DNA from 2 places in the Aeromonas intestinalis genome. Region 2 is predicted to be linked to the other one. Evidence: predicted binding sites of a transcription regulator. Region 2 holds the regulator's gene; the other holds the start of a gene.
The links. The regulator LexA, encoded in region 2, represses DNA repair genes until DNA is damaged. The targets are predictions, from matches to a motif close to ANCTGTNTNNNNANACAGNT.

Region 1 (15,979 bases), on a different contig from region 2:
CTTCGCACCGTGCCCTCGGCTTGGCTCACGAGCGTGCAGGTTCCCCGGGTTTCTAGGGTGGCGAGGGGATCGGCGGTGATGATGTCGAAGCGATTGTCGGCGCCAAGGGGCCCGGCGGATTCCAGCAAGATGGTCCAGGGTTGCCGCTGCAGGCGGCCAAACAGGGTGTGAAGGGATGTTTGGGGGTCGAAATGGTGGATATGCAGTCTTGGTTTCATTTTTTGTTACACAGGCAACAGTTTGCACCCAGCTCCCTAGCCGGTAAGGGTGCTCAAGCGTATCATGACCGCCGGCATTTACAGAAAAACACGTCATAAAAACACGCCCTGCCTGTCGCGCTGTGTATGCACCGCCACTAAGGCTCGGCTCAAATGGAAGCCCTTGCTCGCATTGCTTGAGACAAGGACCAGTGAGGATGATATGAGCATCATTAAAAAACAGGACTTTATTGATTCTATTGCCGACGCCCTGCAGTACATCTCCTTCTACCACCCCCTCGATTTCGTCCAGGCCGCCAAGGCTGCCTATGACCGCGAGATCAACCCGGCCGCCAAGGATGCCCTGGCCCAGATCCTGATCAACTCCCGCATGTCCGCCGAAGGCCACCGTCCTCTGTGCCAGGACACCGGCATCGTCACCTGTTTCGTCAAGATTGGCATGAAGGTGCAGTGGGACAGCGACATGACAGTGCAGGAGATGGTGGATGAAGGCACCCGTCGTGCCTACACCAATCCGGACAACCCGCTGCGTGCCTCCGTGCTCGCCGATCCGGCCGGCAGTCGCAAGAACACCAAGGACAACGCCCCGGCCGTGGTGCACATCGACATGGTGCAGGGTGACAAGGTGGAAGTGAGCATCGCCGCCAAGGGCGGTGGCTCCGAGAACAAGTCCAAGATGGTGATGCTCAACCCGTCCGACGACGTGGTCGAATGGGTACTGAAGACGGTGCCGACCATGGGCGCTGGCTGGTGTCCCCCCGGCATGCTCGGCATCGGTATCGGCGGCACCGCCGAGAAAGCGGCGGTGCTGGCCAAGGAAGCCCTGATGGAGCACATCGACATTCAGGAGCTGATCGCCCGTGGCCCGCAAACCACGGAAGAGAAGCTGCGGGTGGATCTCTATGACAAGGTCAACAAGCTCGGCATCGGTGCCCAGGGTCTGGGTGGCCTCACCACTGTGCTGGATGTGAAGGTGAAATCCGCGCCGACCCACGCCGCCTCCAAGCCGGTGGTGATGATCCCCAACTGTGCAGCCACCCGCCACGTCCACTTCGAGCTGGATGGCTCGGGTCCGGCGGAGCTGACCCCGCCCAAACTGGAAGACTGGCCACAGATCACCCGCGAGTCCGGCGGCAACGTGCGCCGGGTCAACGTGGACGGCATCACCAAGGCCGAGCTCGCCAGCTGGAAGAGCGGGGATACCGTGCTGCTCTCCGGCAAGATCCTGACCGGTCGCGACGCGGCCCACAAGCGCATCGCCGACATGCTCAAAAATGGTGAAGGCCTGCCGGAAGGGGTCGATTTCACCAATCGCTTCATCTATTACGTCGGTCCGGTGGATGCGGTCCGTGACGAAGTGGTCGGCCCGGCTGGCCCCACGACCTCCACCCGGATGGACAAGTTCACCGACATGATGCTGGGGGAGACCGGTCTCATCGGCATGATAGGCAAGTCCGAGCGTGGTCCCAAGACGGTGCAGAGCATCAAGGAGCACCAGGCTGTCTATCTGATGGCCGTGGGGGGCGCTGCCTACCTGGTGGCCAAAGCCATCAAGAAGGCACGGGTGGTGGCCTTCGCCGATCTCGGCATGGAAGCCATCTACGAGTTCGAGGTGGAAGACATGCCGGTGACGGTCGCCGTCGACTCCCAAGGCAACAATATCCATGAAACCGGCCCGGCCTACTGGTCGGCCAAGATTGCCGAGCTGGACGTCAAGCTTTCCTGAGGTGTGTTGACGGGCATGCCAGCCATGGGATGCCTGAACATGCAAGGCTGGGTTTTGGGCTCACGGCAATGATAAAAGGCGACCTCAGGGTCGCCTTTTGCATGGGTGAAAGAGCGTCATTTCCATCCCAGAACCAGCCTCCAGACCCTGACTCCTGATAACCGCCAATGGCTACCGTTTGTGACTGCCCCGGTTGGACGCGCTATCCACTCACCACGCCTTCCTCGGCCTTCGCTTCCCCATCAGCCTGCCTCAGTGATTGAGATAGATATCCTGACCACCGTAACCAAGGTTCGGGTGATGGGGGAGGCGTTGTGACTCGAAGAACCGGGTCAGCACGCCGGTACCTTGCCCCAGTCTCTTCAACTTGGCGCGATCCAGGGCGACCTGTTCGGGTAGCCAGGTCAGCACGGCGGCGCAGTGGCCGTTGCCGAGGCTCTGCTCCAGCATGCGCTGCCAGTTCTTGATCTTGGCACCGTGCACCACCAACACCCGGGCGGGATCGATCCCCTGCGCCTGCCACTGCTCGGCCACTGGCAGGCCAGGGGGGGCGATGAGCAGGATCCAGCCGCCATTATCCTGACTGAGCCGTCCCAGCTCGCTCAGCAGCGGCGTCTCGGGCTGTGCGGCCTGCTCTACCTTGGCCTGGTGGCGAGTGGGCCAGGGGGCCATCAGACCGGCAGGGGAGGATGGGATAGGGTGGCTCATATGTTTTCCTGTATGAATAACCATGCTGTATGTGTATACAGTAGTTGTAACGAGCGCCAGTGACAAGTCGTTTTCGGTCAAAAATGTGAGCCCACTAACAGGATGTTTTGTTATCTAATTGAATTTAAATGAAATTTACACTCAACCTAAGTTGGGTGTTTTTTGCGCTATGGACAAAGCGGGGGCAGGGGGTCATGGTTATACAGTATGTATGACAAGGAGGGATCGGGATGGATGTCAGCACCTTGCAACGACTGGACGCCAATATTCTGCTCGGGATCATCAACGAAAAGCTGCGGCTGGAGTGCGATGGTCTGGAGGAGCTGTTGGCCTACTACGACATGACGGAAGATCAGCTGGCCGCGCGTTTGCAGCAGATCGGCTATCACTACGACCCCATGAGCAACCAGTTCAAGGCTCATGGGTAATATGACGAGAAAAGGTGCTCCAACTGGGGCACCTTTCTTTTATTGTGGAAATGATCCTGTGAAGATTGAAATCGCTTTCACATCCATTCAGGAATGTCGTTATTTTCATGTATTTTCAAACGCTTTCAAGTATTGAAAGCCTATTCATGAACACGCTCGTTTCGTTTTTATATAACCACATGATTTATTTGAATATTAATATTTCATCTAATCTTGATTCGGAAAGGGTTTTCAGGCTTGAACTGTCATTTCCATACGTTAAAGTGTGACTCGCGTTAACGTTTCATTCAGCGGTTTTGGCTAGTATGCTCATGCCGGAACATATTCAGATATAACAACAGTGCCGGTCCCGAGATGGGATAACATTTTTATTTGTAACGAAGGAAAATGGTGTATGGCTACCAAGAAGAAGACAGACCAGGATCTCCAACTGGATAAAGATCAGCTTAAAGCGAGCATCGTGCGTCACCTGCGTTCTACCTTGGGGACAAGCGAACAGAAAGCCTCGCCGGAAGCGTGGTGGAAAGCGACGGCCGCCGCCGTCAACGAACAGGTATACGAGCGCCTGACCCGTACTCAGCAGACTCACTTCAAGAAAGATACTCGTGCGATTCACTATCTCTCTGCTGAATTCCTGATGGGGCGCCTGACTTCCAACAACCTGCACAACCTCTCCCTTTACAAGACCTGCGAAGAGGCCTTGGGGGAGCTCGGTCTGGAACTGACCGATCTGTGCGAGCAAGAGCCTGACATGGCCCTTGGCAACGGCGGCCTTGGCCGTCTGGCCGCTTGCTTCATCGACTCCCTTGCCACCCTGAACTACCCGGCCGTGGGCTACGGCATTCACTACGAGCACGGCTTGTTCCGTCAGGAATTCCAGGATGGCCGCCAGATCGAGCGTCCGGACTCCTGGCGCGAATACGGCAACCCCTGGGAGATCTGCCGTCCCGAATCGGTGCAGGAGATCCCGCTCTATGGCTACGTGGAGACCGTATTTGGCGACAACGGCGGCCTGAAGAAGGTGTGGCATGCCGGTCGCAAGATCAAAGGGGTGCCCTGGGATATCCCGGTCGTCGGCTTTGGCGGTCACACCGTCAACATCCTGCGGCTGTGGGAGTCCCGTGCCTCCGAATTCTTTGACTGGGACGTGTTCAACGCCGGTGGCTATGTGGACTCCCAGGCGGAGAAGGCCCAAGCCGAGACCATCTCCAAGGTGCTCTACCCGAACGATGAGACGGATGCCGGCAAAGAGCTGCGTCTGATCCAGCAATATTTCTTCTGCGCCTGTTCCATCAAGGACATCATGCGCCGTTACAAGCGTGCTCATGGCAGCGACTTCAGCAACTTCGCCGCCCAGATCGCCATTCAGCTCAACGATACCCACCCGACCGTGGCCATTCCCGAGCTGATGCGCGTGCTGGTGGATGAGGAAGGACTGAGCTGGGAGGCCGCCTGGGCCATCAGCTACGGGGTCTTCTCCTACACCAACCACACCCTGCTGCCGGAAGCGCTGGAGAAGTGGAGCGTCAGCCTGTTCGAGAAGGTACTGCCTCGTCACCTCGAGATCATCTACGAGATCAACGCCCAGTTCCTGAACAAGCTGGTGGAACCCAAGTGGCCGGGCGACGATGCCATCAAGGCCAAGCTCTCCATCATCGAAGAGGGGACGGTGCGCAAGGTACGCATGGGCAACCTGTGTGTCATCGGCTCTTCCAAGGTCAACGGTGTGGCCGAAATCCACTCCAAGCTGGTGAAGGAGGATCTCTTCCCCGAGTTCGCCGCGCTGTGGCCAGAGAAGATGTGCAACGTCACCAACGGCGTGACCCCGCGCCGCTGGCTGCTGGCCTGCAACCCCGAACTCGCCGCACTCTACAACGAGGTGGTGGGCAAGGAGTGGCCGCTGCAACTGGACAAGCTGCGCACCGTTACCCAGTTTGCCGACGACAAGGCATTCCAGCAGCAGTTCATGACCATCAAGCGCCACAACAAGGAGAAGCTGGTCAAGGTGATCAAGGACGAGACCGGCATCGAGGTGAGCGCGGAGGCGATCTTCGACGTGCAGATCAAGCGTCTGCACGAGTACAAGCGTCAACAGCTGAACCTCATCCACATCATGGCGCTCTATCGCCGTCTGCTGGCGAACCCGGACTACGACATGCACCCGCGGGTGTTCATTTTCGGCTCCAAGGCGGCCCCTGGCTACAAGCTGGCCAAGGACATCATCTATGCCATCAACAAGCTGGCTGAGCGGGTCAACAACGACGCCCGCATCCAGGGCAAGCTGAAAGTGGTGTTCATGCCGAACTACCGGGTAAGCCTGGCCGAGAAGATGATCCCGGCAGCGGACGTGTCCGAGCAGATCTCCACCGCCGGCTACGAAGCCTCGGGGACCGGCAACATGAAGATGGCACTGAACGGCGCCATCACCATCGGCACCCTGGACGGGGCCAACATCGAGATCGCCGAGGAAGCGGGTGCCGAGAACTGCGCCATCTTCGGGCTGAACGTGGACGAGGTGAAGGCGTTGAAGAGCCGGGGCTACAACCCCTATGACTTCTACTATGCCAACTCCGAGCTCAAGGCCGTGCTGGACTGGTTCGACACCGACTACTTCACGCCGGGTCGTCCGGGCGAGCTCTCCTCCATCAAGCGCTCCTTGCTGGAAGGGGGGGATCCTTACCTGACCCTGGCGGACTTCGCCTCCTACTCGGATGCCCACAAGCTCATCGATACCTGGTATCGGGATCCGGCGCTCTGGGCGAAGAAGGCCATCATCAACTCGGCCACCATGGGCAAGTTCAACTCCGACCGCTCCATCCAGGATTACGTGGACCGGATCTGGAATCTGAAAGCCTGCAACGTCGGCTAAGTGCATTGACTCCCAAACCCCCGCATTGCGGGGGTTTTTTATTTCATGAAGAATGGATTTTACAGGGTGAGTTCACTGCCAGAGGCGCACATGGTGGATGACATGATGTGCGACATGGTGGGAAGGCAGCGGGATCGGTGGATACAAGAAAGGCCCCGTCAGGGGCCTTGTCGAGGGGAAGGAGAGACGCCTTCTCAGTGCAGGATATCGCCGAAGCAATAGGCCAGCAGGGTCAGGATGACGGTGAACACCAGGTTCAGCACCAGGCCGGCCCGCATCATCTCGCGCTGCTGGATATGACCGCTGGCGAAGACGATGGCGTTGGGCGGCGTGGCCACCGGCAGCATGAAGGCGCAGGAGGCGCCGACCGCGATGAGCACGGAGACGACGATGGGGGAGACCCCCAGCGCTTCGGCCACCCCGGCAAACAGCGGCACCAGCAGAGCGGCGGTGGCGGTGTTGGAGACCAGCTCGGTCAGGAACACCACGAAGGCCGCGAGGCAGAGCAGGATCACGAAGATCGGCATGGTGGACAGGCTGCTGGAGAGGTGCTCCGCCAGGAAGGCGTTGGCACCGGTCTGCTTCAGGATGGAACTCAGGGTCAGACCGCCCCCGAACAGCAGCAGCACGCCCCAGTCGGTGTTCTGGTTGATGTCATCCCAGTTGGCCACCCGGCTGACGGCGATGGCGAGGATGGCCCCCATGGCGATCAGGGTATCGAACTGGGGAATGCCCCCCAGCGCCGAGGCGATGGGTTGGGAGCCAATCCACAGCAGCACAGTGGTCAGGAAGATGGCCAGGGTCGTCTTGCGCTGACCGGTCCACTCGATGGTGACTTTCTCGGTGCTGACCTGATGGGAGAGGTCGGGACGGGTGACCAGGTAGAGCAGGCCGATGCCCACCGGCATGAAGATGAGCACCACGGGAATGCCGAATTTCAGCCAGTCGGTGAAGCCAAGGCCCATCTGGGCGGCGGCGATGGCGTTGGGGGGGCTGCCCACCAGGGTGCCGATGCCGCCGATGCTGGCGCTGTAGGCGACGCCCAGCAGGACGAAGACCAGGGTACGGCGCTCCTTGTGGACGTCGAGCCCCTTGAGCATGCCGAGGGCGAGCGGCAGCATCATGGCGGCGGTGGCGGTGTTGCTGATCCACATGGAGAGGGCAGCCGTGATGGTGAACAGCACGATGGCCGCCCAACCGAGGTGCCCCTTGGCCAGTTGCATCACCTTGGCGGCGATCTGGGTATCCAGCCCCTGCTTGGAGAGGGCCGCCGCCAGTGCGAAGCCGCCAAAGAAGAGGAAGAGCACGGGGTTGGCAAAGTCGGTGAGCGACTTGCTCATGTCAAACACCCCGAGCAGGGTGGCCAGCACCGGGATCGAGATGGCGGTGATGGTGATGTTCACCGCCTCGGTCAACCAGAGGATGGCGATGAAGATGAGGATGGCGAGCCCCTTGTTGACCATGGGATCAAAGGGGAGCCAGGCGAGCATGGCACAGAGCAAGAGGACGTCAGCGATGACGATCCCGGCCTTGACGTCGAGCCAGCGTGGGGGTGCAGAGGGTACGGCAGAGGTATGCATGATGTGTTCTCGGTTAATTTATGGTTGTTGTTGTGTTGCCGAGGTTACATTTGATCCCCTGTTTGAAACAGGGGTAAGTGAGCAAAGCATGTGGCGTCTCACAGAGTTAAAAAGAAATTAAACACCATGAAAACAAAAATTAAACATTGTGTTTTCATTTGTCCTGGGGAAGGGAGGAGAGCAGCCACTCCTTGAACAGGCTCTTTGGCAGCGAGCCGCTGCGTTGGGCCAGGATCTGCCCGCGTTGGAACACCATCAAGGTGGGAATGCTGCGAATGCCGTAGCGACTGGCGATGGTACTCTCTTGCTCGGTATCGAGTTTGACGAAACGGATGCGCGGTGCGAGCTCTCGCGCCATCTCCTGAAACACCGGGGCAAACTGCAGGCAGGGGCCGCACCAGCTGGCCCAGAAGTCCACCACGACCGGCAGGTCGGAGGCGATCAGGGTATCGAACTGATCGCTGCGTCCCGTGACCGGGGCGAGACCAAACAGGGGCTCCCGGCAGCGACCGCACTTCGCGGTCAGGTCCACTTTCTCGCTGGGCAGGCGATTGCGGGTAAAGCACTGGCTACAATAGGTAGTGATAGATGACATAATTGCGTCCTTATTTCATTGCCTTGCAACAACTTTGTTGCATTGATCGCGCCGACTAACGGTAACATAGCAGCCAGTTATTTTTCACAGTTGGCGGTCCGGCCGTGACACCTCGTCACCGGATAGTTGACCATGACATGAGAATCGAGACGGGATGAAGAGTGTTGCACGCGTCAATCGTGTTGTCCTGAGCCTTATCATCGCATCTTTGCTGGGGTTTTCGGCCTATTGCTGGCAACTGCTCAGCCAGCAGCAGCGTGCCTCCGAGTTGAGCATGGCCGCCGAGCTGGTCCTCAACCGCATCAATACCGACACCGTCTATCTGCTGGGGCGCGAGAAGGCCAGCGATGGCAGCGTGCAGCAGCGGCTCAGCCTGCTCTCCAACGTGCTCGACAAATTTGTGACCCAGATACGCGAAGACCCGGATCTCGCCGACGATCCCAAGTCCCAGGCACTGCAAAAGGACATCGACGGTTATCTGCTGGATCTCGCCAGGCTCTACACCATGGAGATGACCATCGAGTATCTGGAGCCACGTTTCCAGAGCCAGCTCGATGCCGTGCTGACGCAGCTCCCGAGCGAGACTCGGCTGCACCGGGATCTCACCGATCTGGCCAGGATCAGCCACTACCTCAGACGCAGTTGGGATACCCACGATCTGCGCCACCTGCAACAGCTGCAGCAGCGCATCGGCGACGACTATGCCGACAATGGCAAGGTGACGGCCATCAATCAGCTCAGCCAGGATTTCAATCAGCAGGTGATGGAGTATCACCGCCTGCGCAACCAGATCATCGAGATGCGGGGGCTGGCCTCCTTGCCGGTCTGGAAACAGGACAAGCTGGATCTCGCCTCCTCCCTCAAGAGCCGCTTCTATCTGATGGTGCTGGGCGGGGCCCTGCTCTGCTTCTCCCTGGTGGCGGTGACCCTGTGGCGACGCAACCAGAAGCTGAGCGAGCTGTCCCGTCACACCGGCTTGCTGGCTCAGGCCAAGAGCGATTTTCTGGCCAACATGAGCCATGAGATCCGCACCCCCATGAACGCCATCATCGGATTCAGCGCCCTGGCGCTGCAGACGGATCTCAGCCAGCAGCAGCGGGACTACCTCAGCAAGATCAAATCCTCGTCCGATACCCTGCTGCTGCTCATCAATGACATCCTGGATCTCACCAAGGTGGAGTCCGGCAAGCTGACCCTGGAGGAGATCGATTTTGACTTGAGCGAGCAGCTTGACTCCCTGGCGGCCATGTTCGCGGATCTGGCGGAGCGCAAGCAGATCGAGGTCATCATCAACAAGTCCCCGGCGGTGCCGGACTTCCTGCGCGGGGATCCCCTGCGCCTGGGTCAGGTGCTGGTCAATCTGGTCAACAACGCCATCAAGTTCACCGAACGGGGGGAGGTGGAGCTCTCCATCACCCTGGTCAACCAGCACCCCATGCGGGTCTGCTTCAGCGTGCGGGACACCGGCATCGGCATCGCGCCGGACAAGCAGACCCAGCTGTTCCAGCCCTTTACCCAGCTGGAGGCGGGCAACACCCGCAAATATGGCGGCTCCGGGCTCGGTCTCAACATTTCCCAGCGGCTGGTCGGGCTGATGGGGGGAGAGATTTCGGTGCAGAGCAAGCCCGGGGTGGGTTCCACCTTCGAGTTCGAGATCCCCATGTCCCAGGCGGTATACGGGGTATCCGGGCGGCGGGTCTTCTTCGAGCACCAGCCCCTCATCCTGATGATGGACGACAACGAGTTGGTACTGGAGCTGGCCAAGGACATCCTGGGCCGGGCCGGCGCCTGCGTGATGACGGTCAACAGCGTCTCCCGCGCCCGTCAGGTGCTGCGGGAAGAGGGACAGAACATCCGCCTCGCCATCCTCGACTGGCGCATGGGTCAGGAAGATGGTCTGGATCTCGCCCTCGAGATGCATCAGCACAGCCAGTGGCAGCGTCTGCCGGTGCTGATGACCAGCGCCTGGGCCCGGGAAGGGCTGCACGGGCGCATGGAGAGCATGGGGCTGAGCCACTTCCTGGCCAAACCCATGACCGAAAACGCCCTGCTGGCCAAGGTGGACGAGATGCTCAACGGCAGCTCCCACGATCGCAATGTACGTCAGGCCGAGGTCCAGGGGGATCAGCAGCATTTCCGGGAGCTGCTGCAGGGCACCCGGGTGCTGCTGGCCGAAGACAACCGGGTCAACCAGCAGCTCATCGTGGAGTATCTGCGCCGCATCGAGGCCGTGGTCACCGTGGTGGGCAACGGACGCGAGGCGGTGGAGCAGGTGGCGGAGCAACCTTTCGATGTGATCCTGATGGACCTGCAGATGCCGGTGCTGGACGGGCTAGATGCCACCCGCCAGATCCGCAAGATGGTGGACAAGCACGACGTGCCCATCATCGCCCTCACCGCCAGCGCCATGCCGGGGGACAGGGAGCGTTGTCTCGGGGTCGGCATGAACGGCTATGTGACCAAACCGGTCAGCAAGCTGGATCTCTACAACAACCTGCTGCAGTGGGTGAAGGGTGCCAGCGCTCAGCGCCGGACCAGCCCCGAGGTCAAGCCACCGGCGCTGATGGGGGTGCTGGATCTCGACGATGCCCTGCGCCGACTGGAGCAGGACAGGGAGGCACTGCAGATCCTGTTCAAGCTCTTTCTCTCCGAACACAAGGACGATCTCTGGGACATCCGCTCCGCCCTGCGTCGCCAGCAGCCCGAGGTGGCAAGCCGACTGCTGCATACCCTCAAGGGGGTCTCTGCCAACATCTCCGCCGCGCGTCTGCAACTGCTGGCCGGTGAGCTGGAGTGGCGGCTGCGGCTGCAGGGGGATCTGAGTGAAGAGGAGCTGGCACAGTTGCAGCTTGTCTTCAGCCAGACCCGGGAGGAGGTTTCCCACTTCCTGCTGAGCGGGGATCAGCAGGAGCCAACCATGGGCCTGTTCGGCGGGCGGGACGAGCGGCTGTGACATCCGGGGGATAGCCATCGTTCTCAAGCTGGCCGCTTCAGGCTATGATGACCCGTTCACCTCGCCCCCGTTTCGGGGGCGATTGTCTTGAGCATCTCTTATGACCAAGCGGCCCTGGCGCCGCGAGCAAGGATCCTGATGTGAGCGTATTTCTGCGGCTGGGCTGGTTCTTCAAGGATCAGTGGCGGCGTTATCTCATCGCCATCACCCTGTTGATGATGGTGGCCCTGCTGACCGTGATCCCGCCCAAGGTGGTGGGTTGGGTGGTGGATGGCGTGACCAAGGGGGGGCTCGACAACGCCACCTTGATGCAATATCTGGCGGGGCTCTTGGGGCTGGGGGTCGTCATCTACCTGCTGCGCTATGTCTGGCGCGTCATGCTGTTTGGTGCCTCCTACCGGCTCGCCTATGTGCTGCGCAACCGGCTCTTCACCCACTTCACCCGCATGAGTCCGGACTTCTACCAGCGCCACCGCACCGGCGATCTGATGGCCCACGCCACCAATGACATCCAGGCCGTCGAGATGACGGCGGGGGAGGGGGTGCTGACTCTGGTGGACTCCTTCATCGTCGGGATCCTGGTGCTCTCCATCATGTGCAGCCAGTACTCCTGGCAGCTGACCCTGCTCTCCCTCTTGCCCCTGCCGGTGATGGCGTTTTTCATGAACCGTTTCGGGACCCAGATCTACAAGGAGTTCAAGGCGGCGCAGGGGGCCTTCTCGCGCCTCAACAACAAGACCCAGGAAGCCCTCTCCGGGGTGCGGGTGCTCAAGTCCTATGCGGTGGAGTCCTTGGAAGACAAGGGATTCGCCGAGCTGACCCGCCAGGCGGGGGAGCGCAACATGGCGGTGGCCCGCATCGATGCCAAGTTCGACCCCGTCATCTACCTGTGCATCGGTTGTTCCTATTTTCTGGCGGTGGCCGGCGGCAGTGCCCTGGTCATGCAGGACAAGCTGACCCTGGGGGAGCTCACCAGTTTCACCATGTATCTGGGGCAGCTTATCTGGCCCATGTTTGCCATCGCCTGGCTGTTCAACATCATAGAGCGCGGCAGCGCCGCCTATTCACGCATCGAGACCCTGCTGGCGGAGCGTAGCGATATCGAAGATCCCGCCGAGCCCCAGCCGCTCGCGCACCCTTTCCCGCTGGTCATGCAAGGGGTGGATTACCGTCTCGAGTCCCGTACCCTGCTGGCGGGAATCGATGTCTCCATCGCCGCTGGCGGCATGCTCGGCATCGTCGGGCGCACCGGGGCGGGCAAGAGTTCCCTGCTCAAACTGCTGATGCGTCTGGCCAACCCCAGCGGCGGCCGGATCACCATGGGCGGCGTAAGCATCGACAGGCTGGCCCTTGGGGAGCTGCGCAACCAGTTCGCCTATGTGCCCCAGGAGCCGTTTTTGTTCTCCACCACCATTGTCGCCAACATCGCCCTCGGCCGGCCGGATGCCAGTCGGGAGGAGGTGGAGCGGGTGGCGCGCATCGCCTGCGTGCACGACGACATCACTCGTTTCCCTCAGGGCTATGAGACCGAGGTGGGGGAGAAGGGGGTAACCCTATCCGGCGGCCAGAAACAGCGGCTCGCCATCGCCCGCGCCCTGCTGCTGGCGGCCCCCATCCTGGTGCTGGACGACGCCCTCTCGGCGGTGGACGCCCACACCGAGCAGCAGATCCTGCAAGCGCTGAAGGCCCACCGACGCACCCTCATCCTGGTGAGCCACCGCATGACGGCGGTGGAGCAGGCGGACGAGATCCTGGTGCTGGAGCAGGGCCGGATCAGCGAGCGGGGCCATCACGGTGCCCTGATGACCCACAACGGCTGGTACGCGGACATGGTGCGCTACCAGCGCCTGGAGCAGGACGTGGAGGAAAATCTGTGAACCCGACCATCAAGCGACTGCTGGCGTATTGTGCCCGCTACCCCCGCTGGCTGATTCAGGCGGGTATCTGCCTGCTGCTCGCCACCGGTGCCGAAGTGGCGGGGCCGCTGCTCATCAAGCTGTTTATCGACGACTACCTGGCGCCGCGCCAGCTGGTGTGGCCCGAGGTCGCCGCGCTGGCGGCGGGTTACCTCGGCCTGCAATTCCTGTCGGCGGCCGGTTTCTACCTGCAATCCCTGCGCTTCAATCGCATCGCCCAGGCGGTGGTGCAGCGCCTGCGCGAACAGGTGTTTGCCACCGCCATCCGCCTGCCGGCCCGTTACTTCGACAAGCACCGCTCGGGCTCCCTCATCTCCCGCATCACCAACGACACCGAGGCCATCATGAACCTCTATGTGCAGGTGATCGGGCTCCTGGTGCAAAAGGTGGTGCTGTTGTGCGGCATCCTCATCTCCATGGCCCTGCTGGATCTGCGGCTGATGCTGGTGTGTGCCACCCTGCTGCCCCTGGTGGGGGCCGTGATGTGGCTCTACCAGAAATTGAGCGTGCCCGTGGTGCGGGCCACCCGCAGCCTGCTCTCCGACATCAACAGTCGGCTCAACGAATCCCTGCAGGGGATGCCGGTGATCCAGGCCATGGTGCAGGAGCGCCATTTCGCCAGGGCTTTTGCCGAGGTGAATCAGCAGCACTGGCATGCCCGCCTCAAGAGCTTGAAAATCAACGGCATCCTGCTGCGCCCCCTGATCGATCTCTTCTACATGATGGTGCTGATAGGGCTGCTGGCCCTGTTCGCCCACGAGGGATTGAGCAGCGGTGGCGCCATCCAGGTGGGGGTACTCTACGCCTTCATCAGTTACCTCGGGCGGATGATCGAGCCTCTCATCGAGATGACCAACCAGCTCAACCAGTTGCAGCAGGCCATGGTGGCGGGGGAGCGGGTATTCGCCCTGCTGGACGAGTCCCGGGAGAGCACGGACGGTGAAGAGGCGTCACTCGAGGGGCGGGTGAGCTTCGAGCAGGTGAGCTTCTCCTACGACGGCCAGCAACCCGTGCTGCGAGAGGTGAGCTTTTGTACCCGTCCCGGCCAGATGCTGGCGCTGGTGGGCCATACCGGCAGCGGCAAGTCTACCGTCATCAGCCTGCTGATGGGCTTTTACCCCATTGGCAGCGGCACCATCCGCTTCGACGATCATTCGCTCGAGGCGCTGTCGCTTGCGGCAGTGCGCCGCAGCATCGGGCTGGTACAGCAGGATCCCTTCATCTTCGTCGGGACCTTGGCAGAGAACCTGCGCCTAGGCCGTGACGGCATCGACGAGGAGACGCTCTGGCGGGCACTGGACGAGGTGCAGTTGAAGGACTTTGTGCAGCGTCTGCCGGATGGGCTCGCAACAATGATGGAGGAGGGAGGCAAGAACCTCTCCGCCGGTCAGCGTCAGCTGCTTTCGTTTGCCCGGGCGCTGGTGGGGGATCCGCGCATCCTCATCCTGGATGAAGCCACCGCCAGCGTGGACTCCCAGACCGAGCTCGCGCTTTCCCAGGCGCTGTCGGCGGCGCGCCGTGGCCGCACCACCATCGCCATCGCTCACCGGCTTTCCACCATCGTCGATGCAGACGAGATCCTGCTGCTGTCCCGCGGTCAGGTGAACGAGCGGGGCACCCACGGCGAGCTGATGGCCGAGGGGGGCCACTACGCCCAGCTGTTCGAGATGCAGAGCCAGGGGGCCTGGCTCGAGGAGAAGCGAGCCTGAGCGGGGGGATCGCTAAAGCTTCAGATAAAAAAACAGCCGGCAGATGCCGGCTGTTTTTGTTTGGTTCACCCGTCAGACCGTGGCCTTGCTGCGGGCCAGCAACTTGGGCTGCAGCGGCGGGAAGTCGTCATTGAAGAAGGTGTCGGCCTCTTCAATCTGCGCTTTGCGCTGCTTCTGGATGAAGCTGTCGAAGTCGCGCTTGATCTCGGGATCTTTCAGCGCCTCGTAGTCGAACACATTGGCCGCATAGAGGTAGTTGAAGTGGATGTCCACGAACTCGCTGCTGGCGCAGGCGGAGGTGAACTTGCTGTTCTGACGGTCGAAGTTGACGCGGTACTGCTTGATCTTGGGCACATAGACCAGCTCGCTGCCGACCTTGAACACCTCCACCGTGATGCCCACCGTGATGGTCTTGTAGTAGTCCTTGTTGTTCTCCACCCCGAAGCGGATGGCATCCCCCTGTTTTTGCAAGAATTTATTGAAGCTGGCCAGGGCCGTGGTGCCCTGGCTCACCACCACGTCCATGATGAAGTTGATGAAGTCGGTGGCGATGCTGATCCCCTTGATGTGGCGGCTGTAGCTCTGCTGATCGATCTTGCTCGGCCCCATCAGCGGGATCTTGGAGAGCGCCCTGGCCCAGAGATCCGCATCCGTCTTGTACTGATCCCCGTAGGCCTCGGCATAGCGATTGATGTAGGCGGTGACCACAGAGGTGATGGCGATGAGGTAGGCCTTCTGCTCGGCGAGCTTGGCCATGACGGCGGGATCATCCAGCAGCTCGTTGGCCACGATGAACTCCACCAGGCCGTCTTTGTCGGCATAGGGGTCGTTCGCCACGGCCCTGGCGAGGGGCAGGTTGGCATCGTTGAAGAAGGACTCGGCCTCGTCGAACTGATCCCGGCTGTTGAGGCGATTGGCGGCGGCTTCGCGTACCAGCTGGCAGAGCAGCAGCTCGGCCTCATAGTCACTGACGCGCAGCAGCGGCAGTGCCTCCTGGTTGCTGCCAAAGGTCTTCTTGTAGGCGAGGTTGAAGTCAACCAGCACCGAATTGCAGCCGCAATCCATGGCGAAGTCGACGTGGTAGCTCAAGGGGCCCGAGGGCAGCGGTTTGCTCATCTTGCCCTTGACCGCCAGGTTGGCGTAACACTTGAGGTACTCCCTGCCAAACAGCTCGTAGGCGCGGTTGTTGTTGAAATCGAGCTGGAAGGTGCCGGCGCTCTCGCCGCCGTTGAACAGCAGTTGATTGTTACCCATCTCTCTCTTCCTTGTGTTGTGCG
Region 2 (15,979 bases):
TGAGGCCCCGGTTGTACTCTTCTTCCCCCGGGCCGCAGTAGATCAGGATCTGGGCGTCGTGCTCCTCGATGAGCCAGCGCGCCACCGCCGCAAAACAATCGATGGGCCAGCGCTTGTAGTGACCGAGGGAGTTGACGCCCATGGCGATGAGGGGCTTGCTCAGATCCACCCCGGCCGCCTGCAGGCTCTCGCGTCCCTGTTGCTTCTCCGCATCACTCAGCCAGAGATAGTAGTTGCGATCCTCTTGTGCTAGTCCGAGGGGTTTTAGCAGTGAGAATCTGTCGTCAACCAGGGTACTGTTGCCCTGATGTTCTGTGTCTTTGCGAAACCGCACTATGCGATTGTGGCCGAGTCGCCAGGGGAAGGAGTCAAAGCCGATGCGCAATCGGGCCCCGGACAGCAGGCAGGTCAGCAGGCCAATCATCTGGCCCTGGCTGTTCACCACCACGTCGTAGCGCTCGCGTCGAATATCAAGCAACACGTCTTTCATATAGCGCCATTCGTTGCGGCGCTTCTTCTCGATGACGATCAACCTGTCGATATTCGGGTTGCCCTCTGCCATGCCCGCGCAGTAATCCATCACCAGATAGTGCACTTCCCCAGCGGGATCATGCTGCTTGAGGTTGTTGCACAGGGCGGTGGAGATCAGCACGTCCCCTATCTGTTTGGTTTGTACTACCAGGTATTTCATGGAGAAGGCCTCGATGGAGGTCGGGTGGTTCGTGAGCCCGACAGCATATCGCACTCATTGGTCAGATGCTGCCGCGACGGTGTGAAAATCCGATCACCGGCACTGTGGTGACCAGATTTATTTAATCGGTGCGGGGAGATCCGCCACGCAGGGCGGGTTGATGCAGCGACATGTAAAAAGGCACGACCCCGGGTCGTGCCTTTTGTCGGCTATATCGTGGCGATGTCGGATCAGCGCACGATCAGGCCAAGCAGTATGCCTACCACACCGAAGTCGGCATCGCTGAAGGTTGTGTTGGCAAAGCCGAGATCCCCCAGCACCGGCAGCAGGAACACCGGCAGGAAGGTGATCAGCAGGCCGTTGGCGAAGGCACCCAGCAGAGCACCGCGACGACCGCCGGTGGCGTTGCCGAAGACCCCGGCAGCGGCGCCGACGAAGAAGTGCGGTACCACCCCCGGGATGATGACGGTGAGCCCCAGCAGGTAGAGCAGCACCATGCCTGCCAGGCCGGCGGTGAAGCTCGACAGGAAGCCGATCAGCACGGCGTTGGGGGCATAGGGGAAGACGATGGGGCAGTCCAGCGCCGGCTTGGCGTTGGGGACCAGCTTGTCGGAGATCCCTTTGAAGGCCGGCACGATTTCGGCGATGACCATGCGCACACCCTGCAGGATGACGTAGACACCGGCGGCGAAGGTGATGGACTGCATCAGGGAGAACATGAACCAGTGCTTGCCTTTGGCAACGCTGGAAACGAACTCGGGGCCGGCGAAGGCGGAGGTGATGAGGAAGATGATGCCCATGGTGAAGGAGATGGCTACCGGGGTATCGCGTAGGAACAGCAGGCTCTTGGGCACCTGCACCTCTTCACTGCTGTGGGCCTTGTTGCCGAATTTGGCGCCGATCCAGCCCGCCAGCACGTAGGAGACGGTGGAGAAGTGGCCGAGCGCCACATCGTCCGAGCCGGTGATCTGCTTCATGTAGGGGTGGGCGAGGGCCGGGAACAGCACCATGGTCACACCGACCACCAGGCTGCCGACCGCGATCAAGGGGATGCCGCTCATGCCACCGGCGGAGAGGATGGCTGCCACCATCATGGACATGAACAGGGTGTGGTGACCGGTCAGGAAGATGAATTTCCAGGGGGTGAGGCGGGCGATCAGGATGTTCACCAGCATGGCGAAGAACATGATCATCGCCATCTCCTTGCCGAACGACTGCTGAGCGATGGAGACGATGGCCTCGTTGTTGGGGACCACCCCCTTGATGCCGAAGGCGTGCTGGAAGATGGTGGCGAAGTCGCCGAGCGAGTTCACCACCAGGGTGGCGCCGGCCCCTAGGATGACGAAGCCCATGATGGTCTTGACCGTGCCCTTGATGCACTCGGTCACGGGTTTCTTCTGGGCAATCAAGCCGATAAGGGCGATCAGGCCGACCAGCACGGCCGGCTCCGACAGCACGTCAAACATCAGAAAATTGAAAAATTCCATGGTCAGCTCCAATCAATGGAAGAGGCGGCCCTCGGGCCGCAGTGTTGAACTCGCCGCAGGGTCACGAACTCAGAGTGCGCCCAGCTCGCGCAGGGCGGCGGAGAGCCGCTCCTTCATGGCAACCTTGTCGACCATGTTGTCCAGCGACACCAGTCGGCCGTTGACCCCCATGCTGGTGAGTTGTTCGGCGATGTCGCGGGTGGCGACGAAGATCTCGGCGCTCTCGCTGCCGGCAGAGGCGAGATCCCGGTGATCCACCTCGGCGGCCACATTCAGCTCCTTCAGAATGCTCTTGATGCTCATCTCCATCATCAGGCTGGTGCCCAGGCCGTGTCCGCATACAACCAGAATTTTCATTGTCTCTACCTCTGTCAGGGCGCCGGGGCGCAGCTCAATAGCGCGCCAGGATGCGCAAGATGTCGTCTTTGGTGTCGGCCGCGATGATGGCCGCCACGTCTTCTTCGTTCATGAACAGCTCGGCCAGCTGGGCGATGGTCTCCACATGAGAGTTGCTGTCGCTGGCGGCCAGGGTGACCAGCAGCTGGATAGGGTCATTGCCCTCCGAGTCGAAATTGACCCCCTCTTTCAGCACCGTCAGCCCCAGTCCCAGCCGGTTGACCCCGTCTTCCGGGCGGGCATGGGGCATGGCGAGGCCCGGGCCCAGCACATAGTAGGGGCCGAGTTCCTCGTGGGAGCGATACAGGGCCGCCACGTAGGAAGGCTCAATGGTGCCGTTGGCCAGCAGGGGCGCGGTGGCGAGCTCGATGGCATGGCGCCAGTCGCGGGCGCCCGCCTCGATGGAAATGACCTCCTCGGTCAGCAGTTCAGTCAGCATGGTGGTATCCGGCTGGTTGAGATGGGGCCAATCTAGCGATCTTGCCTTGGCATAACTGTGAGCCTGATCTCGAAAGTTAGCGCTACCAGATAGCGCTAACAGTGAATTGTGATAGCGCTATCATTTTATTGTTAAAAGGGAGTCATCCTAACCCCTGGCAGGTCGATACGGAGTAGAATCCGGCTTGAGCAAATAGTCAGTGCCCCGCTTTTGCCTTAAAGTGAGCAAGCCCGCATGCCGAGGAAGGAAATAGATGTCAGAAGTTAAGAAACGCCGCAGCACGGGTCGGGTGACCCTCAATGAGGTCGCCAGGCTGGCCGGTGTGGGTGCCATGACGGTATCGCGGGCGCTGCGTACTCCCGAGCTGGTGTCGGACAAGATGCGCGAGCGCATCGAGGCGGCGGTGGATGAGCTCGGCTATATCCCCAACCGGGCTGCCGGGGCACTCGCTTCCGCCACTTCCCAGACCATAGTGGTCATAGTCCCGAGCCTGGCGGAGCGCGGCTGTGGCGACATGGTCGCCGGTCTGCAGCAGACCCTGCTGGCGGAGGGTTACCAGATCATGCTGGGGGATGCCCAACACATGAAACAGCAGGAGGAGAGCCTGCTCGGCAACTTCCTGCAGCACAATCCGGCCGCCGTGGTGCTGTTTGGCGGCGATCCTGGCGAGACGGTGCGCACCCGCCTGAAGGCGGCACGCCTGCCGGTGGTGGAGGTGGGGGCCATGGCGCGTCAGCCCATCGACATGAACGTCGGCGTCTCCAATTTTGACGCGGGTTATCAGCTGACCCGCCACCTCATCGAACGGGGTTATCGCAACATCGGTTTCCTCTGCGCCCGCCAGGAGCAATGGATGCTGCAGCAACGCATGCAGGGCTGGCAGAAGGCCCTGCTGGACAACTATCTCTCGCCGGACGCCATCGTCAATACTTCGGAGTTGCCCAGTTTCAGTACGGGCGCCGCCATGCTGGGGGAGTTCCTGCTGCGCTGGCCCGAACTGGATGCGCTGATCTGCGTCAACGACGAGCTGGCTGCCGGCGTGCTATTTGAATGCCAGCGTCGCCACCTGAGCGTACCGGGCAAGCTCGCCATCGCCGGTTTCGACGATCTGGACGTGGCGCGGGCCTGTTACCCGGCCCTCACCTCGGTCAGGATCCCTTATCACCAGATGGGGCAGCAGGCAGCGGATCTCATCCTGCGCCAGCTGTCGGGGGAGGCCGTGGCAAATACGGCCCTGACCCTGGATTTTCAACTGCAAAAGCGTCAGAGCACCTGACGATACACAACCCGAGAGGCAAGCATGTTCAAGGCCCTGTTACTGGAAAACCAAGACGGCAAGACGATCCCCACCCTGACCCGGTTGGCTGAGAGCCAGCTGCCGGAAGGGGAGGTGCGCATCGCGGTGAGTTACAGCTCCATCAACTACAAGGACGGACTGGCCATCACCGGCAAGGGCAAGATAGTGCGCCAGTGGCCGCTGGTGCCGGGCATCGACTTCGCCGGTACCGTGCTGGAATCCGCCGACCCGCGCTATCAGGCCGGTGACAAGGTAGTGCTGACCGGCTGGGGTGTGGGTGAGGGACACTGGGGTGGCATGGCCGAGCAGGCCCGCGTCAAGGCGGACTGGCTGGTGCCGCTGCCGGCCGGGCTGGATGAGCGTCAGGCCATGTGCATCGGCACCGCCGGTCTCACCGCCATGCTCTGCGTGCTGGCGCTGGAAGAGGCGGGCATCACCCCGGATTGCAGCGAGATCCTGGTGACCGGGGCGGCCGGTGGGGTGGGGTCCACCTCCATCGCCCTCTTGGCGGCGCTGGGTTATCGCGTGGCGGCCCTGACCGGGCGTCCCGAGGAGCAGGGGGAGATGCTGACGGCCCTCGGGGCGAGTCGCATCGTGCCGCGCAGCGAGCTGCTGGAGCCCGCCAAGCCGCTGGAGAAACAGCTGTGGGCCGGTGCCGTCGACACCGTCGGCAGCCAGGTGCTGGCCAAGCTGCTGGCCCAGATGAACTACGGCGGCGCCGTGGCTGCCTGCGGGCTGGCGGGTGGCTTCGATCTGCCGACCAGCGTCATGCCTTTCATCCTGCGCAACGTGCGTCTGCAGGGGGTGGATTCGGTGATGTGTCCGCTGGCCCGCCGCCAGCAGGCTTGGGAGCGGCTGGCGCGAGACCTGCCTGCCCGCTTCTTCGAACAGGCGGTGACCGAGATCGGTCTGGAGCAGGTGGTCGCTGCCGCCGACGCCATTACCCGGGGTCAGGTGGCGGGCCGTACCCTGGTCAAGCTCTGAGCAAGGCACTGGCGAGCCCGGTGATTCTGGATAGACTTTGAAGGCCGGTGCACTATCCAAGGAGCATGAGCATGGGTGAACCAAGGTCGGATTACGAGCTCGACGATGACTGGGAGCCGGAATCCTGGGAGGACGAACTGGAGGAGCTGGACGACGAGGGGTGGCAGGATTTTGAATCCCTCGACGATCAGTGAATCCCGGTTGAGTGCGTGGGCGGGCCCTGGGGCTCGCCCTATTTTTTGTCTATTGCGCAGGATGCGGCTTGGTGGCTGTGGCGGGGCTAGTTAGAATGAATTGCTCAAATGGCGCTCAGATTGGATGAGCCGACGACATGTCGTCACGCCAGCGAGCCCTGTCACCACTCACCCGACGCTCAAGGATGATTATGCGCTCACTCGTCATCATGCTGTTTGCCGCCCTGCTTGGGGGCTGCGTTTCCAACTCGGACGACCCGTGCGAGAAAGTCTGGGCCGATGTCGGTGAAGCCGACGGCAAGCTCGGATTCGCCGCCGATCGGGTCGAATTCCACCAGACCCAATGCGGAGACAAGGTCGATGTGGCCATGTGGCAGCAAGGTCGCCAGAAGGGGCTGGCCTGGTACTGCCGTCCGGAGCACCTCTACCTGGCCGGTCGTGCGGGGGAGGAGTATCGCGGCGTCTGCCCGAACGATGTGCAGGCTCGTCGCTTGTTTGAGCAGGGGCGTCAGGGCTGGACCGATCAATAAGTCTGACCGGAGGTTCACTGAGATGGCCCTGGGATCGGGGGCCTCGGGATGAAGGGGGTCAGTCCCCCTTCTCTTTCAGGCGCAGCGGCTGACACAGGTACTGCTTGTCATTGGCGCTGCGGGCGCACTTGCCGCACACGAACTTCGGCTTGCGCACTATCTTGCGCAAGGCCTTGAGTTCGAACGGGATCTCGTGGCGGCGCCATTCACACAGCGTCTTGTGGCCCATGGCGCTTCATTCCTCGACAACAAAAAAAGGACGGATGGGGGGCTGGGTCAGCACTGCGTCACCCAGGGCTTATTGATACAGGTACTTGGTGAAGATGAGCTCGCGCACCGCCTTCTTGCCGCTCTCTTTTACCAGCAGCTCGTTGACCTTGTCCTGGCACTCCTTGCGCAGCTCTTCCCGGCTCGCCAGGGATTTGATCTGGGTGCCTGTCTTGCTGCCAATCAGGCGGATGATAGCGTCGCGGATCAGCGGGTCATGTTGCTCCAGCAGTTTGAGATCCGCCTCGTTTTCGGCCATCAGCTCCACCGTCACCCGCACATAGCCCAGGGTTTTGCCCTCGCCCAGGTAGTTGGTGATGATGTCCGGATCCAGCGCGTGGTAGGCAAAGCCGGGTTTGACGGCCGCAGAGGCGGCATCGCCAGCCTCCTCGGAGGCGGAGGCGGTCAGCGCGGTAACACTCAGCAATAACATCAACAGGACCTGGATCATCTTCATCTGAATGGCTCGGCAACGATGGATGCCCCATTTTTGATGCTGTCATCGGGGCCGTCAAGCACGGATGTTCTTACATTTCGCCATTGATTTACGGATAATAAACCGGATTTTAACCTGATAACGGAAACCTCCGGATGGTGAAGCTGTGAAGTCCGAGCCGACTGTTCCCCTCATCCAGCTCGATCCCTGGCGGGTCCCCGAGCACTGTGAGCCCCCCGAGGCACTGCGCCCCTGGCTGCTGGAGGCCGACTCCATGACCCGGCGACTGCGTCGCCATCATCGTCGGCTGTCGGTGCAACTGCTGGCCAATCGCAGCGTGCCGCTCGCGGCCGACGAACAGGCGCTGGTCGCCGCCGACTGTCCCCAGGGCCTGTGCCGCGAAGTGATCCTGCATGGGGATGGCGGGCCCGCCGTCCTGGGCTGGACCCTGTTTGCCGAGGCGGCCTTGCAGGGCAGTGGTTTGCAGGATCTCGGTGAACAGCCATTGGGTGAACGTATCTTCGGTTCAGAGCCAACCCAGCGAGACAATCTGCTACTAGCTCGCTTTGAGATAGCAGCCAATCCTTGCTGCCCGGCCGCCATCGTCTGGGGTCGCCGTTCCCGTCTCTATCTGGGGCCGTGGCCCTTGCTGGTCCACGAACTCTTCCTGCCCTCGTTGTTGTCCCATTCGCCGTCATTGCCTAAGGAGCCGGAGTGAAGCTGTTAACCAAGGAGCGGGGGCTGGCCTATGTGCAGTTGGCCCGCATCGACAAACCCATCGGTACCCTGCTGCTGCTCTGGCCCACCCTGTGGGCACTCTGGCTGGCGGCCGGCGGCGTGCCGAGTCTGTGGATCCTGCTGGTGTTCGTGGTGGGCGTTTTCCTGATGCGCTCGGCTGGCTGCGTCATCAATGATTATGCGGATCGCAACTTTGACGGCCATGTGAAGCGCACGGCCGGTCGCCCCCTGCCCATGGGCAAGGTGGCCCCGCGGGAGGTGCTGGCCCTGTTTGCCGTGCTGGCGCTGCTCTCGTTCGGCCTGGTGCTGACCCTGAACCCGCTCACCATAGGGCTGTCGTTCGCCGGCTTGCTGCTGGCCGTCTGCTACCCCTTCATGAAGCGTTTCATCCCCATCCCCCAGCTGGTGCTGGGCATGGCGTTCTCCTGGTCCATCCCCATGGCCTATGCGGCGGAGGCCAACGCGCTGCCCCCCGTGGCCTGGCTGCTGTTTCTCGCAAACCTGCTGTGGACCATCGCCTATGACACCCAGTACGCCATGGTGGACCGGGACGACGATCTCAAGCTGGGGCTGAAATCGAGCGCCATCCTGTTTGGCCGCCATGACAAGCGGATCATCGGCATGCTGCAACTGGCGACCCTGCTGGTGCTGCTGCTGGTGGGGGAGCTGATGGCGATGGGCGCCAGCTACTACTGGGGCCTGCTGGGGGCGGCGGCGCTGTTCGTCTATCAGCAGTGGCTGATCCGGGCGCGCCAGCGTGAAGCCTGCTTCCAGGCTTTCCTCAACAACAACTATGTGGGGGCTCTGGTGCTGCTCGGGGTCGTGGTTCACTACCTCTAGGCAGGCTCATGCACCAGGGGCTGACCCCATGAAAAAGGCCGCATCTGATGCGGCCTTTTTTTATCTCCCCCGACGCCTCGTCAGGGCATCAGGTGCGGTTGCCCGCCTCTATGGTGCGGCGGATCCGGGTGCTGAGCAGCGGCACTATGTTGTCGGCCAGGGCCTGGAAGCGGCCCAGATCCGGCTTGCTGCCGGTATCCAGATAGCCTTCCTGGCGCAGGGAGTGGATCAGAGTGCTGAACAGTTTCTGGTCGAAGAACTCGGGGGCGTTGATGCCATGCAGGGTACCGAGACGCTCCGCCATCATCAGGCCGTCCGCTTCCAGCTGCTCCGCTTCGATGCGGGGCTGGGCCAGCAAGCGGGTCAGCACGATGGCGTAGCGTTGCAGCGTCTCCTGAATGCTCTCTGCCAGCAGCAGCAATCGCATCTGGTTGACCGGGTTGACCCAGTAGCCGCCCTCGCGCAGCTCGATCAGTTGCTGGCGTTGCAGCTCGGCCAGCAGGGCGTCCACCAGTGCCGGCAGCTCCTCCTCGCCATAGCGCAGGAACAGCTCCGTCTTGAGCAGCGGATAGATGTCGATGCAGCGGGCGACGATCTCGCTGCGGCTTATGCCCTCGCAGCGTTCGATCAAGGCCGCCACCAGGGAAGGCAGGGCGAACAGGTGCAGTATGTTGTTGCGATAGTAGGTCAGCAGGATGGCCTGATAGCGATCCAGGCTGACTATCTGGCCGAGCTTGTCCTCGCTCACCTCGAACTTGTTGAGCTCCATCGCCTGATCCAGCAGGGTCTTGGCATCCTCGTCCGGCATGGTGCTCTGGGGGCTGTAGGGCACCTGCTTGAGCAGGTCCAGATAGGTGTTGATCTGGGCCTGCAGCTCGTCCCGGGTCAGGGCGTGGCGTTCGGCGGCCAGCAGGGCCAGGGCGCTCAGGGTCAGGCCGTTGACGGCGGCGGCGTCGTTGATGCGGGTCATCAGAAGCTCGGCCAGCTGGTTGACGGTGGGGGCCATCCATTCCGGGCGCTCTTCCTTGCCGATGCTCTCCTTCCAGTTCGGAACATGCTCACCGAGATAGCTGTTGAGGGTCAGCGGTTCGCCGAAGTTGACGAAACCGCGGCCGTAGTTGCGCAGCTTGCGCAGGATGCCGAGCACCTGCAGGAAGCTCTCCTTTTCCTTGCGGCTGCCCTTGAGCTCGTTGTGATAGGTGTTCACCTCCATCACGTGCTCGTAGCCCAGATAGACGGGGACCAGGGTCACCGGCCTGTCCAGCCCGCGCATCATGGCCTGCAGGGTCATGGCCAGCATGCCGGTCTTGGGGGGCAGCAGGCGACCGGTGCGTGAGCGCCCCCCTTCGGTGAAGAACTCCACCGAGTAGCCCTTGGCGAACAGCAGGTTCAGGTATTCACGGAATACGGTGCTGTAGAGGGGGTTGCCCTTGAAGGTGCGGCGGATGAAGAAGGCGCCGCCGTGGCGGAAGATGGGGCCCGCCGGCCAGAAATTCAGGTTGATGCCCGCCGCGATGTGGGGCGGCACCATGCCCTGGTGGTAGATGACGTAGGAGAGCAGCAGGTAGTCCATGTGACTGCGATGGCAGGGGACGTAGACGATCTCGTGTCCCTCCTGGGCCAACTGGCGTACCCGTTCGGCGCCGTTGACCGAGAGGCCGCGGTAGAGCTTGTTCCAGAGCCAGCCGAGGAAGCTCTCGCCGAGGCGGATCAGCCGGTAGGAGAAGTCGGAGGCGATCTCGTCCATGTAGCCATGGGCGCGTTTCTGCGCCTTTTCCAGGCTGATGCCCTCACGCTCGGCCTCTTCCTCGATCGCCTGCTGGATCACGCTGGAGTCCAGCAACTGCTTGAACAGCAGGTTGCGGTTCGGCAGCTTGGGGCCGGTGGCGGCGAGCTGCTGGCGGCTGAAGTGGGTACGCGCCACACGTGCCAGCTTGTGGGCGATGGCCTCGTCGGTGCCGTGTTTGTCCGCCATGTAGCGCAGGGAGAGGGGCGGAGAGAAGCGCACCAGGTTCTCGCGGCCCTTGAGGATCACAATCAGCGCCTTCTTGAGGCGGTTCGGTGCCAGGCTGCTGATGATGTTCCAGCCGGAGGCCTCTTCCCCTTCCCGGCCCGGACCGCGGCCCCAGAACAGGGTGACGGGAACGACCTGGATGTCCAGCGCCGGATCCTGCTTGTGCAGATCCAGCAGCTGGTGAAATTCTTGCAAGAAGGGCAGCGGTTTGGTGCGCTTGCCAAACAGGGGAGGCGGGCGATCCAGACAGACATAGCGCGGCAGCAGCTGACCGTTCAGTTCCAGCGGGGTGAAGGGACCGGGAAGACCGAGATCCTCGCAGCACTGCTGCAGGGTCAAGAGGTCGGTGATCGAGCTGGTTTTCAGGGCATAGACAATGGGTCTGGCCGGGTCCAGGTCCAGTTCCGTAATGGGGTTTTCCGGCAGGCTCTTGTGATTGACCAAGCCGCTGACCGGCCATTGCAGAATGGCTCTGGAAATGTTCTGTCCGATGGACATGGGTGTCTGCTCTCCAAAAAAATGCGGCGTGAGCATAACAAATCACCGCTGGCTTGTCGCCGAGAGGTAGGATGAGTGGCGCACAGGATCAAGAATGGGTCATTTGCCGCAATAAGTGCGACGAAGACGGGACAAATATCAGCTACGCCTTGCCTTGGCCCCAGCACTGTATATACTGCCAGTGTGCTGTATAAAAAGACAGGTGCCCATGTTATGAAACCCCTTACTCCCCGCCAGGCTGAAGTGCTGGAGCTTATCAAGGCGAACATGAACGAGACCGGCATGCCGCCGACTCGTGCCGAGATTGCCCAGAAGCTTGGTTTCAAGTCGGCCAATGCGGCCGAGGAACATTTGAAGGCCCTGGCCAAGAAAGGGGTCATCGAGATCATGCCCGGCACCTCTCGCGGCATCCGCCTGCTGCTCGAAGAGGAAGAGGCGCCGGAAGAGAGTGGTCTGCCCCTCATCGGCAAGGTGGCCGCCGGCGAACCCATCCTGGCCCAGGAGCACATCGAGAGCCACTATCAGGTGGATCCCGCCCTGTTCCACCCACGGGCAGACTTCCTGCTGCGGGTGCAGGGCATGAGCATGAAGAACATCGGCATCATGGACGGGGATCTGCTGGCGGTGCACAAGACCCAGGACGTGCGCAACGGCCAGGTGGTGGTGGCCCGCCTCGATGAGGATGTCACCGTCAAGCGCTTCCAGCGCAAGGGCAGCCAGGTGTGGCTGCTGCCGGAGAACGAAGAGCTCTCCCCCATCTCGGTGGATCTCGCCAGCCAGCACCTCACCATCGAGGGATTGGCGGTCGGCGTCATCCGCAACGCCGACTGGATGTAATCTCGGCAGCCATCAGACGGCCTCCTGCGGGAGGCCGCGTCGTTTCTGTCTCCCCCGCATCTGTCGCCACCTTCGCCATTTTTGTTGCCTTCAAACCACGCCGTCGCCACCGGGTCGGCATTTCAGATATATCCTTGGGTATGTCCGCCTCGCGCTGGCGGTTCAGGGGGTCGCCATCCCCCGAAGGATTGCCTGAGCTGGCCGGGATAAGGCCGCAGGGATGCAACGCCGATGCTGCTGGGGCGGCACGGGATAGAAGGGAGAGTCGCCCGGATGTGGTCAGTGTCCATGTCTCGAAGCGACCCACAGCGTCAGTACGTGGTCCTGCATCAGCTTGCCGCTGGCAAGGGGGCGGCTCGACGTAGCCTGTTGCGCAAGGAGGACAGGTATGGCTTCAAGCTCACCATGGGATCCGGGTCCGGAGACGGCCCCCGCATCTTCCATCACCCGCTTCATCAAGGGCAGCCGGATGACGTGGTTCTACGCGCTCTGGGTGTATCACAAGGGGAGTGGCTGGACCATCTGGTTGGGGTGCCCCAAGGACAAGATAGTCCGCCTGGTGCGCCTGTTTCGTCGCCATCACGACATCGGCTTGCCGGATGCCCCCTGGACAGCTCCTGTCGTCCCGTTGCATGCCGTCATCAGGCGTCCCCAGGTTCGGCAGCGGTGGCGCCCCTGAGTGATCACCACCCGTTTGCTCCAGGCCCCACCTTGTGTGGGGCTTCTGTTTTTCGGGCAAGCCCGAGGCAAAGCGTGGGGATGGACGGCCTGGTGACCGCGCCAGCGGGATGGGGTCCTACCCCCTATTCAGACCTTGGGGTAGCCAGCGACAGGGGCTGGCAGGTTACAATGACCCTCGATTTGGTCCGATCCCCTGGCTGAACTCCCTGGCAAGGCAAATTTTATATGGTGAAACCCCGTTATCCCCTGATGTTCATGCTGCTGGTCGTTAGCATCATGGTCATTTATTACTGGAGTCGGCCCCTCCAGCCGGAGCAGGCCAATTACTATCCGGCGGGGCGGGACATCAATCCCTTCACCCTGGTGGATGAGGATGGGGAACCCTTCACCGAGGCCAATCTGCATGGCCACTGGACCTTCCTGTTTCTCGGCTACACCTATTGCCCGGACATCTGCCCGACCACCCTGGCGGATCTGCGCGCCGTCTATCCGGAGTTGAAGCAGATAGCACCGCGCAGTCAGGTGGTCTTCGTCTCGGCGGATCCCAAGCGGGACGACAGCGCCCGCCTCAAGGGGTATGTCGATTTCTTCCAGCCCGAGTTCAAGGCGGTGACGGCGCAGCACGATCATCTGTTCCCCTTCGTGCGCAACCTGGGCCTCGTCTACTCCATCGTGGAGCACGACAGCAAGGACTACCTGATCGACCACTCTGCCTCCATCGTGCTGATAAGCCCGGCGGGCAAGCTGGTGGCCGTGTTCCGCCCCCAGGCACAGGAGGGCCAGGTGCCCCATGTGTCGATGGCGACCATGGTGTCCGATTTCACCCGGATCGTGCGACTGGCCGGCGAGTGATGCCTGCCGCCGGAGGTTGTGCATGCTGATCCCGCCCTGGCTTCGTGACCCCGGGCGTCATCGCGCCGTCTTTGCCCTGGCCCTGCCCATGGTGTTCTCCAACGTCACCACCCCGCTGCTGGGACTGGTGGACACCTGGGTGATCGGTCACCTCGGCCAGGCCTGGTTCCTCGGTGGCGTCTCGGTCGGTGCCACTCTCATCAACCTGCTGTTCTGGCTGCTGGGCTTCCTGCGCATGTCCACCACGGGCTTGACTGCCCAGGCTCAGGGGGCAGGCAGTGCCGAGGGGCAGCTGGATACCCTGGCGCGGGCGCTGGGGTTGGCGGTCGCCCTCGGTGCCGCGCTCCTGTTGCTGTTGCTGCCCTTTTTGCCGGCGCTCATCGCGCTGAGTGGTGGCTCGCCCGAGGTGCAGTTCCATGCCGGAGAATATGTATCGATCCGGATCTGGAGCGCCCCGGCGGCCCTGTGCAACCTGGTCATCATGGGCTGGCTGCTGGGCATGCAGGATGCCCGCAGCCCCATGCTGCTGCTCATCTTCAGCAACCTGGTCAACATGGTGCTGGATGCCGGCTTCGTGCTGGGGCTGGGCTGGCAGGTGAAAGGGGTGGCGGCGGCCTCCCTGCTGGCCGATTACGGCGCCCTGGTGCTGGGGCTCTGGCTGGTGAGCCGTCGGTTGCGCCACCTGCCGACAGAGACCTGGCGCGGGGCCTGGCAACGCTGGCGTCAGTGGCCCGCCCTGCGGCGCCTGCTCGGCCTGAACCGGGACATCTTCATCCGTTCACTCTGCCTGCAGCTCTGCTTCGCCTTCATGACCCTGCAGGGGGCGCGGCTCGGGGACGTGGCGGTGGCGGCCAACGCGGTGCTGCTCAACTTCCTGATGCTCATCTCCTACGGGCTGGATGGTTTTGCCTACGCGGTGGAGGCCATGGTGGGGCGTGCCATCGGGCGGCGGGATCGGCAGGCGCTGCGAGAGGCCATCGCCCTCAACCTGGGTTGGGCCGGGCTGATCGCCCTGGGCTTCACCCTGGCGTTTGCCCTGGGGGGCGGACAGCTCATCGCCCATATCACCGACATTCCGGCGGTGATCGCCGAGGCAAACCGCCAACTGCCCTGGCTGGTGGTCATGCCGCTGCTGGCGGTCTGGTGTTATCTGCTGGACGGGGTCTTCATCGGGGCGACCCGGGCGCGGGAGATGCGAAACAGCATGCTGGTGGCGGTGTTTGCCGGTTTCTTCCCCATCTGGTGGCTGTGCCAGGACTGGGGTGTGGCGGCCTTGTGGGCCGCCATGGCGGCGCTGATGACGGGGCGGGGGTTGACCCTTGGCTGGCTGTGCTGGCGGCTGGAGCGCGATGGCCGCTTGCTGGAGCAGGTCCGGCCGGTGCAATCAGCCTAGTCGGCAAACGGATGGATTGACCGGGCGCCGGGTCTGAGGGACGGCGCCCGCAGGCAGCGACTCAGAGCGCGCCCTGATAATCGAACTGGCGCCAGCTCTCGTAGACGAACACGGATACCGCGTTGGCCAGGTTCATGCTGCGGCTCTGGGGCAGCATGGGGATGCGCAGGCGTTGCTCGAACGGCAGGCTCTCGATGATCTCCGCGGGCAGGCCGCGGCTCTCGGGGCCGAACAGCAGGGCGTCCCCCAGGGCGAACCGAACCGCCGAGTGGGCGGTGCGCCCCTTGGTGGTACAGGCGAAGACCCGGGTCGGTGCGACCGCCGCCAGAAACGCCTCATAGCTCGGCCAGCGCTTCACCTCGGCAAATTCGTGATAGTCGAGCCCCGCCCGTTTCACCCGCTTGTCATCCCACTCGAATCCCAGCGGCTCTATCAGGTGCAACCGGTAGCCGGTATTGGCACAGAGACGGATGATGTTGCCGGTATTGGGCGGGATTTCCGGCTGGTAGAGCACGATGTCGAGCATGACGGGATCCTGAGGGAGGCGATAAGGGGCGCCAGCATACCCAGCGCCCGCCGTGATGAAAAGGGATTGTCACGCCATGGGCAGGCGGATGGTGATGACCAGGCCGTTCGGGTGGTTGGTGCCGGCCCGGATGGTGCCGCCGTGCCGCGCGATGGCTTCGGCGGCGATGGCGAGCCCGAGCCCGGTGCCGCCGGTCTTGGCGTTGCGGGCGTCATCGACCCGGAAGAAGGGCAGGAACAGCTGATCCTGCTGCTCCACCGGCACCCCGGGACCATCGTCGCGAATGGTCATCACCCACTCCCGACCTTCCCGATACCAGTCCACCTTGATGAACTCCCGCGCATATTTGAGGGCGTTGCGCAGGGGATTCTCCAGTGCCCGGCCCAGCAGCTCTGGCCACATCCGGATGGACTCCTCCGGCAGGGGCGGCAGCCTTAGCTGCTTGCCGTTCTGGTTGGCCTCGAACATGGCGTCATCCAGGATGGGCTCCAGCAGATCCGCCAGCGGCAGCTCCACCGGAGCCTCAACGTGTTGCTGCACCCGGGAGAGATCCAGCAGATCGCCGATCAGCTTGTCGAGCCGGGCGATCTCCGCCTCGATCCTGGCCAGCTCGCTGCTGTCACCCTGTTTGCGGCGGATCAGCGCCTGAGCGAGCTGGATGCGGGTGAGGGGGCTGCGCAGCTCGTGGGAGATGTCGGAGAGCAGCTGTTTCTGCTTCTGGATCATGCGCTTGAGGGTATCCACCATGTGACTGACATGATCCGCCAGCTGGCCGATCTCGTCCTGGCGCCCCAGGTTGGGGATCCGGGTCTCCAGCTTGCCCTCCGCCAGCTGGGAGACGGACTGCTGCAACTGCAGCAGGGGGCGGGTCAGCCGCCA

Region 1: a site for LexA is predicted at 2,676-2,695, ahead of ACW5W7_RS17970 (DUF4250 domain-containing protein). Genes of this name have one in related genera too.

What each region holds. Positions count from the first base shown of each region.
Region 1 is NZ_JBSTYK010000016.1:29,185-45,163, reverse strand. It holds gene pabB (aminodeoxychorismate synthase component I) at 1-218, opposite strand, end outside; gene ACW5W7_RS17980 (fumarate hydratase) at 421-1,944, shown strand; gene ACW5W7_RS17975 (cell division inhibitor) at 2,197-2,652, opposite strand; gene ACW5W7_RS17970 (DUF4250 domain-containing protein) at 2,883-3,080, shown strand; gene ACW5W7_RS17965 (glycogen/starch/alpha-glucan phosphorylase) at 3,475-5,949, shown strand; gene ACW5W7_RS17960 (SLC13 family permease) at 6,144-7,529, opposite strand; gene trxC (thioredoxin TrxC) at 7,684-8,124, opposite strand; gene ACW5W7_RS17950 (response regulator) at 8,279-11,077, shown strand; gene ACW5W7_RS17945 (ABC transporter transmembrane domain-containing protein) at 11,218-12,954, shown strand; gene ACW5W7_RS17940 (ABC transporter transmembrane domain-containing protein) at 12,951-14,702, shown strand; gene ACW5W7_RS17935 (hypothetical protein) at 14,775-15,956, opposite strand.
Region 2 is NZ_JBSTYK010000024.1:18,604-34,582, forward strand. It holds gene ACW5W7_RS20520 (glycosyltransferase family 9 protein) at 1-691, opposite strand, end outside; gene ACW5W7_RS20525 (PTS ascorbate transporter subunit IIC) at 922-2,178, opposite strand; gene ACW5W7_RS20530 (PTS sugar transporter subunit IIB) at 2,248-2,535, opposite strand; gene ACW5W7_RS20535 (PTS sugar transporter subunit IIA) at 2,570-3,013, opposite strand; gene ACW5W7_RS20540 (LacI family DNA-binding transcriptional regulator) at 3,267-4,289, shown strand; gene acuI (acrylyl-CoA reductase (NADPH)) at 4,314-5,294, shown strand; gene ACW5W7_RS20550 (hypothetical protein) at 5,366-5,488, shown strand; gene ACW5W7_RS20555 (DUF2799 domain-containing protein) at 5,674-6,018, shown strand; gene ACW5W7_RS20560 (hypothetical protein) at 6,077-6,247, opposite strand; gene ACW5W7_RS20565 (flagellar basal body-associated protein FliL) at 6,317-6,742, opposite strand; gene ACW5W7_RS20570 (chorismate--pyruvate lyase family protein) at 6,888-7,439, shown strand; gene ubiA (4-hydroxybenzoate octaprenyltransferase) at 7,436-8,299, shown strand; gene plsB (glycerol-3-phosphate 1-O-acyltransferase PlsB) at 8,388-10,811, opposite strand; gene lexA (transcriptional repressor LexA) at 11,025-11,648, shown strand; gene ACW5W7_RS20590 (hypothetical protein) at 12,037-12,327, shown strand; gene ACW5W7_RS20595 (SCO family protein) at 12,555-13,181, shown strand; gene dinF (MATE family efflux transporter DinF) at 13,204-14,574, shown strand; gene trmL (tRNA (uridine(34)/cytosine(34)/5-carboxymethylaminomethyluridine(34)-2'-O)-methyltransferase TrmL) at 14,636-15,100, opposite strand; gene ACW5W7_RS20610 (ATP-binding protein) at 15,170-15,979, opposite strand, start outside.